3 regions of the Pseudomonas sp. NY11955 genome follow, and region 1 is predicted to be linked to each of the others. Evidence: riboswitches for the same ligand, from Rfam matches in the RefSeq annotation. Region 1 holds a riboswitch; each other region holds the start of a gene.

Region 1 (4,236 bases):
GCCACAAGCTGACTCGCCAGTTGGGCGACCACTCCAGTTTCCTGGCACCGGTCAACAGCTTCCTGTACCTGTTCTCCAAGCACCCGGCCAAGCCTTACCTGCCGGTCGAGGCCTTTCCCGAACTGAAGCCGCTGCAGGACCACTGGCAGGAGATCCGCGAGGAAGGCCGCCAGCTGCTGCACGTGGGCGAAATCAAGAAGTCCGACAATTACGACGATGTCGGTTTCAATTCGTTCTTCAAGACCGGCTGGAAGCGTTTTTACCTGAAGTGGTATGGCGAAAGCCACCCATCGGCAATGGCCCTGTGCCCACGCACCACCGAGCTGCTGCAAGGTATCGGCACGGTCAAGGCCGCCATGTTCGCTACCCTGCCACCGGGCGCCAAGCTGGTGCGCCACCGCGACCCGTATGCCGGCTCGTACCGCTACCACCTGGGCCTGGACACACCGAACGACGACGGTTGCTACATCGACGTGGACGGCGAGAAATACTCCTGGCGCGATGGCGAGGGGGTGATCTTCGATGAAACCTACATCCACTACGCGGCCAACACCACCGAGCACAACCGCATCATCCTGTTCTGCGACGTCGAGCGCCCGCTCAAGTACCGCTGGGCAACCGCGTTCAACCGCTGGTTCAGCCGTAACGTAATGGCTGCCGCCGCGGCGCCCAACGATGCCAGCGACAAGACCGGCGGCATCAACCGCCTGTTCACCCGCATCTACAAGATCCGCGAACGTGGCAAGGCGCTGAAAAAGCGCAACCGCATGCGTTACTACCTGGAAAAATGGGCAGTGGTCGCAGCCTTGGTGCTGGTGTTCATCTACATCTGAACAGTGCCACAGCGGGCTTGCCCAAGCCCGCTTCCAAAGGCCCACGGCATAACCACCAAAGTACAAGCCTCGCACTTGCCACTCTTCGACTAGCCTGAAAGCTCCACTCGCAACCACCCCAAGGTGAAGACGATGAGCATGATGGACTGGGACGCCTACCGTAAGCAGTTGATGGCCGGCATCGGCGATCTCAAGCAACTCTCACCCGACACCGTGGCCGGTTACATGACCGCCAGCGGTGCTGGGGCCAAGACCAACCACCTGGACGCCAAGACGCGCGAGCTGATCTCCCTGGCCGTGGCCGTGACCACCCGCTGCGACGGCTGCATCGCCGTGCATTCGCAACAGGCGGTCAAGCATGGCGCCAGCCGCGAGGAAATTGCCGAGGCCCTCGGCGTGGCCGTGGCGATGAACGCCGGTGCTGCGCTGGTCTACTCGGCACGTGCCATGGATGCCGTAGGCAAGGCCAACGGCTGAGCACAAACGGCGTCGCCGCCCTTGCGCGACGGCGCCGCGCCACCCAGACTGGGCGGCTTAGCCCGCGCAGGAACCCGCATGATCCACATTCGCCCCATGACGCCAGAAGACTTCGAGCGCTTCTGGCCCACTTTCCAGGCCATTGTCCAAGCCCGTGAAACCTACGCCTTCGACCCGGCCCTGAGCTTCGAACAGGCCCGCCAGCTGTGGTTGGAACTGCCCTTGCACACACTATTGGCCGAAGAAGAGGGCGAGCTACTGGGTTCGTATTACCTCAAGGCCAATGCAGCCGGGCCAGGCGCGCATGTGGGCAATTGCGGCTACATGGTCAGCGAGCAGGCACGCGGCCGGGGCGTGGCGCGCTTGATGTGCGAACACTCGCAGAAGCTGGCGCGCCAGGAAGGTTTTCTGGCCCTGCAGTTCAACTCGGTGGTGGCCAGCAATGAAGTGGCCGTGGCGCTTTGGCACAAGCTGGGCTTCGAGACCGTTGGCCGCTTGCCCAAGGCCTATCGCCATGCCCGCCTGGGGCTGGTGGACTGCCTGGTGATGTACAAGTGGCTGGCGGATGAGCCGGTGGTAGAGAAGCCGCCACTGCTGATCGGGCGCAAGAACATCGAGGCACGGGTTTCGCGGCGCCGCGGACGCTAGCCGTTGCCGGCCTAACCCACCGCCATTGCCCAAGCAAATTTGACGCCCCCGCATTTCAATGGTCAGATGCGCGCCAGTTTCAGGTGCCCTGCGCCGCCGCGCGCAGGGTGAAACGGGAAGCCGGTGCGTCGTGTTACCCACGACAAGTCCGGCGCTGCCCCCGCAACGGTAAGCGAGCGAACCCTTCGAGATACCACTGTGCTCCGGCATGGGAAGGTGAAGGTTTCATGCCCCTCGCAAGCCCGGAGACCGGCCTGGAGCTTCACTTGGCAACCCGCGGTGGGCGGGCGCAGGCCGGAATCCGTGCGCGCGCCTGCCCGCATGGTTCGCCTTTGCGTGTTTTCCACCGGGATCCATTCATTCCTGCAGCAGTGGAACGACATGTCCCGTATGTTCAAGCTTCACCCCCTGGCGGCCTGCCTGGCCGTCGCCCTGCCGGCCCTGGCCGATGACCGAACCCAACAGCCTCTGGCTTTGCCTTCCACGGCCATCACCGACACCCTCGACAGCCGCGCCATCGACCTGGCCACGCCTACCCAGGCCGGCTCACGCCTTGGCCTCAGCGCCCTGGAAACACCGGCCAGCACCAGCAGCATCAGCGCCGAGCAGATTCAGCAACGCAACAACCTTACCGTGCAGGATGCGGTGACTCGCTCGCCGGGCATCACCTTCGTCGGCTCTCCGGGTGATGGCGGTACGGGCTTGTCAGCCCGCGGCTTTGCCGGGCACAGCTCGGTGATGACCCTGTTCGACGGCGCACGGCTTTACACCGGTGCCGGCACCCAAACGTTCCCGGTCGACCCGTGGATGGTCGAACGTATCGACGTGATTCGCGGCCCGGCTTCGGTACTGCATGGCGAAGGCGCCACCGGCGCGGTCGTCAACGTGATCCCGAAAAAACCGTTTGCCGGCGAAGTGCGCAACCACCTGCGCCTGGGCTACGGCTCGTGGGACCGTCAGCAGCTCGGCCTGGACAGCGGCGGCAGCCTCAGCGAGCGCCTGAGCTATCGCCTGACGCTGAACCAGCAGGATGGCAATGGCTGGGTCGACCGCACCCATTCACGCAGCCTGGCCCTGAGTGCCGCGCTGCGTTTCGATGCCACTGACGACCTCAGCTTCACCCTCGCCCACGACCGTGGCGAGGCGCAGCCCGCCAACTACTACGGCACGCCGCTGATCGACGGCCACTACCGCAGCAGCCTGCGCAACAAGAACTACAACGTACAGAATGACGTGCAGCGCTATGACGACGAGTGGACCCGGCTGACCACCGAGTGGACGCTGAACGACCACCTCAGCGCCAGCAACCAGCTGTACTACATCAAAAGCCGCCGCCACTGGCGCAACGCCGAAGACTACAGCTGGGACGCAGAGCGTCAGCAGTTGCTGCGCGGCAGCTACCTGGAGATCAAGCACAACCAGGAACAGTTCGGCGACCGCCAGACCTTCACCTTCGACCACACCCTGTTCGGCCTGGCCAGCAAGACCGTGCTCGGTGCCGAGTACAACAAGGTGCGCTTCAACGTCGACAGCAATTCACCCTACAACGATGTGGGCGGTGACTACATCGACCCATGGCAACCGCAGCCCGGCGGGTTCCACAGTGCCTCGCCGCTGCGACCGCAAACCTTGTCCACCACTCACACCTTCGCCCTGTTCGCCGAAAACCGCCTGCAGCTGAGCGACCGGCTGTCGCTGGTAACCGGCGTGCGCCGTGACCAGAATCATATCGACCGCGACAACCTGACCAACGACAGCCGCAGTGACCGCAGTTTGCGGGGTGGCAACTGGCGCGCCGGGCTGGTGTTCGCGGTCACCGACGACCTGTCACTGTATGGCCAGTACTCCACCAGCGAGGAAGGGGTCAACAACCTCATCAGCCTCAGCCCCACCCAGATGCACTATGACTTGACCGAAGCGAAGCAGACCGAGCTGGGCCTCAAGCAGCGCTTCTGGGAAGGCCGTGGCGAATGGACGCTGGCCGCCTACCACATCGTCAAGAAGAAGCTGCTGGTGGATGACCCGATCACCCACGAGAAGCAACAGGCTGGCCAGCAGACCTCCGACGGCCTCGAAGCGACCCTGGAGCTGGCGCTGGCGCACCAATGGCAGGTGTCTGCCAACGCATCGCTGGTACGCGCCAGGTACGACGACTTCGACGAAATGGTCGATGGCGTGGCGCAGGACCGCGCCGGCAACCGCCCGGCCAACGTGCCACGGCGTACCGCCAACCTGTGGCTGAGCAAAGGTTTCGGCCAGCAGCTGGAAGCCGGCATTG
Region 2 (4,236 bases), on a different contig from region 1:
CAACATCCTGATCCTGCGCAACCATGGCCTGTTGACCGGCGGCATCAGCGTCGAGCATGCCTTCCGCGAGCTGCACGGGCTGGAGCGCGCCTGCAACATCCAGGTGGCGGCGCAGGCCGGGGGCAATGACCAGCTACTGCATGCGGCGCCGGCGGCAATTGCCAAGGTGCATGAGCAGTCGAAGCGGTTTTCCGATGGGTTGGGGGAAGGCATCCAGCGGCACTGGGATGCACTGATCCGCCAGTTGGATCGGGAGGGGCTGGATTACCAGGACTGACAGCGTTACAGGGGCCTGAGTCAACCTTTTCGCGGGCAACCCCGCGCTCACCGCCAAGCGCCCCAGAGCCAGGCGCAGGCCCTCTACCACCGCCCTGCAAGGCCGCTTATCTCGCCGCCTGCGCGGCCCGAATCGCCCACTCAACAGCACAGGAGCTTCACCCATGAGCCTCGAATTCATCGGCCTCATCGGCCCGCAGGAAAGCAGCGAATCTCAGGCCCCACGTGGCCCGCTGGTGGACCTGGAGTTCATCAAAGCCTTTTCCCAGGCCCAGGAATACGGTGGCTTCGACAAGGCCTTGCTGGCGGTCAACACCAGCGCACCGGACTCGCTGATCCTGGCCAGCTATGTGGCCGCCCTTACCGAGCGCATCGGCCTGCTGGTAGCCCACCGTCCCGGTTTTCAGGCCCCGACTTTCGCCGCCCGCCAGTTTGCCACCCTCGACCAACTGAGCCGTGGCCGCGCTTCGATCAATGTCATCACCGGCGGCGACAGCGGCGACCTGCAGCGCGATGGCGACTTCCTCGACAAGGATGCCCGCTATGCCCGTACCGACGAATACCTGCAGGTCCTGCGCGACACCTGGACGCGCCATGAACCGTTCGACCACCAGGGCACGCACTACCGCGTCGAAGACAATCTGACCCTGGTCAAGCCCGTGCAGCACCTGCCGATCTACTTCTCCGGCGCCTCTGACGCGGCGGTCGAAGTGGCCGCCAAGCACGCCGATGTCTACATGATGTGGGGCGAACCGCTGGAGCAGGTAGGCGAGCGCATCACCAAGGTGCGCAAGGCCGCCGCCCGCTACGGGCGCGAAAAGCATATTCGCTTCAGCCTGTCGTTGCGGCCGATTCTGGGGGCTACCGAGGCCGAGGCCTGGGCCCGTGCCGAGCGCATCCTGGCCGATGCCCAGGCGCGCATCGGCATCCATCAGGGCAATCGCCGCGAGAAGAACTTCGGCAAGAGCAACGCCGGCTCCGAACGCCTGGTGCAGCTGGCCAGCCAGCGCAAGGTGCACGACACCCGGCTGTGGACCGAGATTGCCGCGCTAGGCGGTGGTGCAGGTAACTCCACCTCGCTGGTGGGCACTGCGGACCAGGTGGCCGAGGCGGCGCTGGCGTACTACGAACTGGGGGTAACCACCTTCCTGTTCCGCGGCTTTGACCAGCTACGTGATGCGGTGGAGTACGGGCAGGACCTGATCCCGCGGATTCGTGCGCTGGTTGAACGGCACGAGGCTGGGCGCAACGCGCGCACGGCCTAGCGCTCTACTCGCTGCACTGCCCTCCCAGGTCAAGTGCGGCATTGACGCCAAGCCCGCCCCATGCTCTTCTTATGCCTCGCGTTCAGGTGCCCCTCACGGGGTGAAACGGGAAACCGGTGCGTCGCAGGCCCTCCAACAGGGCCGGACAATGCCGGTGCTGCCCCCGCAACGGTAAGCGAGTGAAGCGTCTGTACCACTGTGCCTGGTAACTGCGGCATGGGAAGGTGACGTGTTCCAGGAGCCCTGCTCTTCCTCGCAAGCCCGGAGACCGGCCTGGCGTTCATGAACACCCCGCGGTGGGCGGGCGCTGTTGCATTCCCCTGGGCCACCTCGCCCGGGGCTGCCGCGCTCGCCCGTTGCCCACAAAAAAGCAGAGGAACGCGTCATGCCCATCACCAGCGCCAAACAACACAGCCTTGCCACCCCCGTTACCCTCAGCCAGCGCCTGGTCATCGCCGTCGGCGCCAGCCTGCTGGGCCTGTGCCTGGTGTACTTTGCCGGCTTCTCGCACATCGAGGCCGTGCACAACGCCGCCCACGACACCCGCCACAGCGCCGCCTTCCCCTGCCACTGAGTACCCCTGATGATCACGCGCATCGCCCGTACCGCGGGCTTCAGCGGGCTGCTTGCGGCCCTGTTGCTGACCCTGCTGCAAAGCTTTTGGGTCGCTCCGCTGATTCTTGAAGCGGAAACCTACGAGTCCTCGGCCCCCGCCGCACATCACGAGCATGGTGGCGAAGTGGCCGCCCATGAGCACAGTGCCGAAGCCTGGTCGCCGGAAGACGGCTGGCAGCGGGTGCTGTCCACCACCGGTGGCAACCTGGTGGTCGCGGTCGGCTTCGCCCTGATCCTGGCCGCCCTGTACAGCCTGCGCGAGCCGAAGCGCGCCGGCACGGGTGCACTGTGGGGGCTCGCCGGCTTCGCCGTGTTCTGCCTGGCCCCAACCCTTGGCCTGCCACCAGAGCTGCCAGGCACTGCGGCTGCCGACCTGGGTCAACGTCAAACCTGGTGGATTGGCACCGCCAGCGCCACTGCGCTGGGCCTGGCGTTGTTGGTGTTCGCCCGCCACTGGCTGCTGAAGGTGCTTGGCGCGGCACTGCTGGTGATTCCCCATGTGATCGGCGCACCGCAACCCGAGGTGCACGAAAGCCTGGCCCCTGAAGCGCTGGAAACCCAGTTCAAAGTAGCCTCCTGGCTCACCAACGCCGCCTTCTGGCTGGCCTTGGGCCTGCTCAGCGCATGGCTGTTCCGCCGTTCCAGCCAGGCCTGATGCCGGGCTTCTACGCCGGCTTTGGCTGCCGCCGAGGTTGCTCGGCGGACACCCTGCAAAACTTGCTGAGCCAGGCCCTGGACACCCAGGGCCTGGCATTGGCAGATCTGCGCGGCATTGCCAGCATCAGCCTGAAGGCCGACGAACCCGGTTTGCTGCAGTTGGCCGAACGCCTCGGTTTACCCTTGGTGCTGTACCATAGCGCGCAACTGCAACCATACGAACCCATGCTCAGCCACCGTTCCGCCGCAGCCCATGCCCACAGCGGCTGCTGGGGTGTAGCCGAGAGCGCGGCGTTGGCCTTGGCCAGCCAGCAGCTTGGCAGGGCCCGATTGCTGCTGGCCCGCCAGGTTCTGGGCCAGGCGACACTCGCCCTGGCCTGCTGAGCGCTTCACCCCCAAATTCTTGCAAGGACTATCCATGACCGTCTACTTCATCGGCGCCGGCCCCGGCGACCCGGACCTGATCACGGTCAAGGGCCAACGGCTGATTCGCCAATGCCCGGTGATCATTTATGCCGGCTCGCTGGTGCCCGCAGCCGTGCTCGAAGGTCACCAGGCCGAGACCGTGATCAACAGCGCCGAACTGCATCTGGAACAGATTGTCGCGGCCATGCAACGCGCGCACGAGCAAGGCCTGGACGTAGCCCGGGTGCATAGCGGCGACCCTAGCCTGTACGGTGCCATCGGCGAGCAGATCCGCCACCTGCAGGCGCTGGGTATCGATTACCAGATCATCCCTGGAGTCACCGCCACGGCAGCCAGCGCTGCCCTGCTTGGCTGCGAACTGACCTTGCCGGACGTGGCGCAGACGGTGATCCTTACCCGCTATGGCGACAGCTCGCCAATGCCGCCTGGCGAACAACTGAGCGATCTGGCGCGCCATGGCAGTACCCTGGCGATTCACCTGGGGGTCAAACACCTGTCGCGGATTGTCGATGAACTGCTGCCGCACTACGGCGCGCTCTGCCCGGTAGCGGTTGTGCATCGCGCCACCTGGCCAGACCAGGACTGGGTGCGCGGCAATCTCGGCGATATTGTTGAACGCGTGGCAACCAAGGACTTCCGGCGCACGGCCCTGATACTGGTAGGGCATGTGCTGGGCGATGCGCCGTTCGCCGAATCGGCCTTGTACCGTGCCGGGCATGCCCACCTGTATCGCCCCGGCAACTGAGCATTGCCAGCCTTGCACGGAGCATTGCAGACTCCCAGTTCCCGCCTGCGAACAGGAGCCATGCCCATGCTGGAACTACGCCCCAACTGCGAGTGCTGTGATACCGACCTGCCGGGTGACAGCCCCGATGTTCTGATCTGCTCCTTTGAATGCACGTTCTGCCGTAGCTGTGCCGAAACCCGCTTTCAAGGCCGTTGCCCAAACTGCACCGGCCAGTTGGTGGCCCGCCCGACCCGGGTGGGCCAGGCATTG
Region 3 (4,236 bases), on a different contig from region 1:
GCTCCCACAGCCAATAAAAAGGGGCATGCCATTAACTGGCATGCCCCTTTTTCAAACCGCTGAAGTGCCTCAGGCGACTTTGACGATCCAGCCAGCCGGTGCTTCAACGTCACCGCTCTGGATGCCGGTCAGCTCGTTGTAGAGCTTCTGGGTGACCGGGCCGACCTTTTCCAGGTCGTGGAACACGTGCAGCTTGCCGTTGTACTCGATGCCGCCGATTGGGGTGATCACCGCAGCGGTACCGCAGGCACCAGCTTCGATGAAGCGGTCCAGCTTGTTGATTTCGACATCGCCTTCGATCACGGTCAGGCCCAGGCGCGATTGCGCCAGTTCCATCAGCGACAGGCGGGTGATGCCAGGCAGCACCGAAGCCGATTTCGGGGTCACGAATTCGTTGTTGGCGGTGATGCCGAAGAAGTTGGCCGAACCGACTTCCTCGATTTTGGTGTGGGTCAGCGGGTCGAGGTAGATGGCGTCGGCGAAGTTGGCTTTCTTCGCTTCAGCGCCCGGCTGCAGGCTGGCAGCGTAGTTGCCACCCACCTTGGCTGCGCCGGTGCCTTGCGGGGCAGCGCGGTCGAAGCTGGAAATCTGGAAGTTGTGCGGTTTCATGCCGCCTTTGAAGTACGAGCCAACCGGGATGGCGAACACCGAGAAGATGAACTCGGGGGCGGTGCGCACGCCAATGTTGTCGCCGGTGCCGATCACGAACGGGCGCAGGTACAGGGCACCTTTGCCGTGCGGTGGCACGAACTTTTCGTTGGCCTTGACCACTTGCTTGCACGCTTCGATGAACACATCGGTCGGCACGTGCGGCATCAGCAGGCGGGCGCAGCTGCGCTGCATGCGGGCGGCGTTCTGGTCTGGGCGGAACAGGTTGATCGAGCCGTCCTTGCAGCGGTAGGCCTTGAGGCCTTCGAAGCACTGCTGGCCGTAGTGCAGCGCCGTGGAGCCTTCACTGATGTGCAGTACGTTGTCTTCGGTCAGGGTGCCTTTGTCCCACTCGCCATTGCGCCATACGGACAGGTAGCGTTTGTCGGTCTTGATGTAGTCGAAACCCAGCTTGTCCCAATTAATGCTTTCGTTGCTCATGACACCCTCATTGTCTTGCAAGTGCCCGATCTCTCGGGCTGCTGTTATATGCGCACCATGCCACCTTAATACATCCTTGGCGGATCGGGAACGGCCAGTCACGAATTGATAGCCTGCGATGCATTTTTCGCGGCCCACTGGCGCTGTAGGAGCAGCCTTGTGCTGCGAAGAGGCCGGGACTGGCGACACAACCTTGCACGGTGTAAACAGCGGCCTGCCCTCAGCGTTGCGTCTGCAAGCGCTTGGCCCAGTCTCCGGCGTGGCTCTGCGCGCAGGCTTCTTCACTGTCAAACCGCACATGCCAGGCCGGATGGTCCAGCTTTATGCCGGCTTGCTCCAGCGCCTGGCGGGTCAGCGCCAGCATGCGCGCTTTCGCTTCGCTCGCCACGGCAGCGGCTTTATCGGCCTCTTGCTCAAATACCCAGGTAATACGCAGGCTGCCCGGAAAGTCCTCGGGGTCGTGGCGATGGGTAAGCCAGCTGAAGCCGACGATCTGCGCCTTGGCGGTTTCGCAGGCATCGGTCAGGCACGCCACCAGCTCCCGCTCAAGGCGGGCCATTTCGCGTTTGCCCAGCGTCTTCACGGGTTGGCCTCGTCATCGATCTGCTGGCAAAAGCGCAGGCGGTTGCCGAACGGGTCCCACACCTGCATCTGCAGGCCCCAGTCCAGGCGCTCGGCCTCGGGCCGGGCGTAACCGTACTGTTTATCCTGCAGCTCGCGCTCCAGCGCGCGCAGGTCGTCGATGCGGGCGAACACGGTTGAACCGGGGCATGCATCGCCATGGTGCTCGGATAGGTGCAGGATCAGGCCATCGCGGTGAATCTGCATGTACAACGGCAAGTCCGGGCTGAAGCGGTGCGACCAATCCAGGGTAAAACCTAGAAAATCGACGTAGAACTCCTTGGCCTTGTCGACCGAGAAAATGCGCAGTACGGGTATGGCGGGGGCGAGGGGCATGGGGCGTCCTTGACCGTGGGTGAAGCCGCCACTGTAACGCAGTTGCGCCCAGCGTTGTCGACCGGCGCCGCCGCAATGGTTGACCACCCGCCAGCCACTGCGTAGCCTTGCCACTTCGAGGTTCTTCGGCCAGGCCGAAGCTAAGATGGGAACGCGGTACAAGCCGCGGCTGCCCCCGCAACTGTAAGCACCGACAACGGATCGACATTGCCACTGCGCCAGCGCGCGGGAAGGCGTCATCCCGCCAGCCCGCTGTTCAACTGAACGGGGCAATGGAACGGTGCGAGCCAGGAGACCTGCCTCGTCACGTTTTCGACTTTCAACCGGGCGGGGTGATCCGGTGGCGAACAAGCCCGGCCAACCTGGCCCGCGGCTGTCGTCCTGCATGCCCGCGCCACACTGCCAAGGGCAATGCGACATGAAAACACTGGCCAAGCTCCCCGTCACCATCGTCACCGGCTTCCTCGGCTCGGGCAAGACCACCTTGCTGCGCCACATGCTCGACAACGCCCAGGGCCGTCGCATCGCGGTCATCGTCAACGAATTCGGCGAGCTGGGGATCGATGGCGAAATCCTCAAGCAGTGCAGCATCGGGTGCACCGAGGAAGAAGCCAGCGGCCGCGTCTACGAGCTGGCCAACGGCTGCCTGTGCTGCACCGTGCAGGAAGAATTCTTCCCGGTAATGCGCGAACTGGTGGCTCGCCGTGGCGACCTCGACCACATCCTCATCGAAACCAGCGGTCTGGCCCTGCCCAAGCCGCTGGTGCAGGCCTTCCAATGGCCGGAAATCCGCAATGCCTGCACCGTCGATGCGGTCATCACCGTGGTCGACAGCCCAGCTGTGGCCGCTGGCACCTTCGCCGCCTACCCGGACCAGGTCGATGCCCAGCGCAAGCTCGACCCCAACCTGGACCATGAATCGCCACTGCACGAGCTGTTCGCCGACCAGTTGGCCAGCGCCGACCTGGTGGTACTGAACAAGGCCGACCTGATCGATGCCGAAGGCCTGGCCAAGGTGCGGGCGGAAGTGGCCGAAGAACTGCCGCCGGCGGTGAAAGTGATCGAGGCCAGCAGCGGCAAGCTGCCACTGGAGGTGCTGCTGGGCGTGGGGGCAGAGTCCGAGGCGCACATCGATGGCCGACGTACCCACCACGATTCGCACCACGACGGCGACGAGCATGACGACCATGACCACGACGCCTTCGATTCCATCTCCATCGACCTGCCCGAAGCCGACGAGAGCCTGCTGCTCGACGCACTGACCCAACTGGTGGTGGAGTTCGGCATCCTGCGCGCCAAAGGCTTCGCCGCCATCCCGGGCAAGCCGATGCGCCTGCTGGTGCAAGGCGTGGGTACCCGTTTCGACAAACACTTCGACCGTGCCTGGCGCGCCGACGAGCCACGCATCACCCGCTTGGTGCTGATCGGACAGGACCTCGACGCTACTCAACTGGAAGCGCGCCTGCGCCAGGCCCTGGGCGCCTGACCCATGCACCTGCTGCGGACCCAGCCCGGCGGCTTCGTGCCGGATGACAGCATTGCCGACCTTGGCCAGACACCCGCCGAGCTGGTGATTCTCTGCAGCGGCGATTCGCACCTGGCATTGCTCGCCGATACCGCCGAGCACTTGCCCGAAGACTTCCCCAGCCTGCGCCTGGCCAACCCCATGCAGGTGCAGAACCATGCCTCGGTCGACTTGTACGTCGACCAGGTGCTGCGCCACGCCAAGGTCATTCTGGTGTCGCTGCACGGTGGCGTTGGTTACTGGCGCTATGGCGTGGAGCAATTGGTCGAGCTGGCCGCCCGAGGCGTGCAGCTGATCCTGGTACCGGGCGACGACCGCCCGGACCCGGAATTGACCGGCCTGGGCAATGTCACAGGCGAGCAGGCCGAGCGCCTCTGGCATTATCTGCGCCAGGGCGGCAAGGCCAACGCCCGCAACCTGTTCAACTGCCTGGCCAGCCAGTGGCTAGGCCGCGACTACACCTGGGACGAGCCGCAGCCGTTGCCGCGCACGGCGGTCTATCACCCGGCCAAGGGCAGTGCGGAGCTGGAAGACTGGTACCCGCACTGGCACCCCGAGCACCCGGTGGCGCCGCTGCTGTTCTACCGCTCGCACTTGCAGGCGGCCAATACCGCGTTCATCGACGTGTTCTGTCAGCGCCTGCGGGCTGCCGGGCTGAACCCGCT

Evidence for each region. Region 1 has a riboswitch for cobalamin ahead of ACNFBR_RS09435 (TonB-dependent receptor). Riboswitches for the same ligand answer to the same signal wherever they lie in the genome.
Region 2: linked by a shared signal. The riboswitch ahead of ACNFBR_RS14415 (CbtB domain-containing protein) and the one ahead of ACNFBR_RS09435 (TonB-dependent receptor) in region 1 are both predicted to bind cobalamin.
Region 3: linked by a shared signal. The riboswitch ahead of cobW (cobalamin biosynthesis protein CobW) and the one ahead of ACNFBR_RS09435 (TonB-dependent receptor) in region 1 are both predicted to bind cobalamin.

Annotation. Positions count from the first base shown of each region.
Region 1 covers NZ_JBLUPS010000004.1:177,016-181,251, forward strand. The annotation lists gene lpxO (lipid A hydroxylase LpxO) at 1-833, shown strand, start outside; gene ACNFBR_RS09425 (carboxymuconolactone decarboxylase family protein) at 966-1,310, shown strand; gene ACNFBR_RS09430 (GNAT family N-acetyltransferase) at 1,389-1,958, shown strand; cobalamin riboswitch at 2,023-2,231, shown strand; gene ACNFBR_RS09435 (TonB-dependent receptor) at 2,340-4,236, shown strand, end outside.
Region 2 covers NZ_JBLUPS010000006.1:342,781-347,016, reverse strand. The annotation lists gene ACNFBR_RS14425 (class II aldolase/adducin family protein) at 1-277, shown strand, start outside; gene ACNFBR_RS14420 (LLM class flavin-dependent oxidoreductase) at 441-1,541, shown strand; cobalamin riboswitch at 1,609-1,833, shown strand; gene ACNFBR_RS14415 (CbtB domain-containing protein) at 1,927-2,115, shown strand; gene ACNFBR_RS14410 (CbtA family protein) at 2,125-2,811, shown strand; gene ACNFBR_RS14405 (cobalamin biosynthesis protein) at 2,811-3,197, shown strand; gene cobM (precorrin-4 C(11)-methyltransferase) at 3,232-3,984, shown strand; gene ACNFBR_RS14395 (DUF1272 domain-containing protein) at 4,051-4,236, shown strand, end outside.
Region 3 covers NZ_JBLUPS010000006.1:200,358-204,593, forward strand. The annotation lists gene ACNFBR_RS13835 (branched-chain amino acid aminotransferase) at 70-1,089, opposite strand; gene ACNFBR_RS13840 (hypothetical protein) at 1,310-1,672, opposite strand; gene ACNFBR_RS13845 (glyoxalase superfamily protein) at 1,669-2,046, opposite strand; cobalamin riboswitch at 2,148-2,365, shown strand; gene cobW (cobalamin biosynthesis protein CobW) at 2,465-3,532, shown strand; gene cobN (cobaltochelatase subunit CobN) at 3,536-4,236, shown strand, end outside.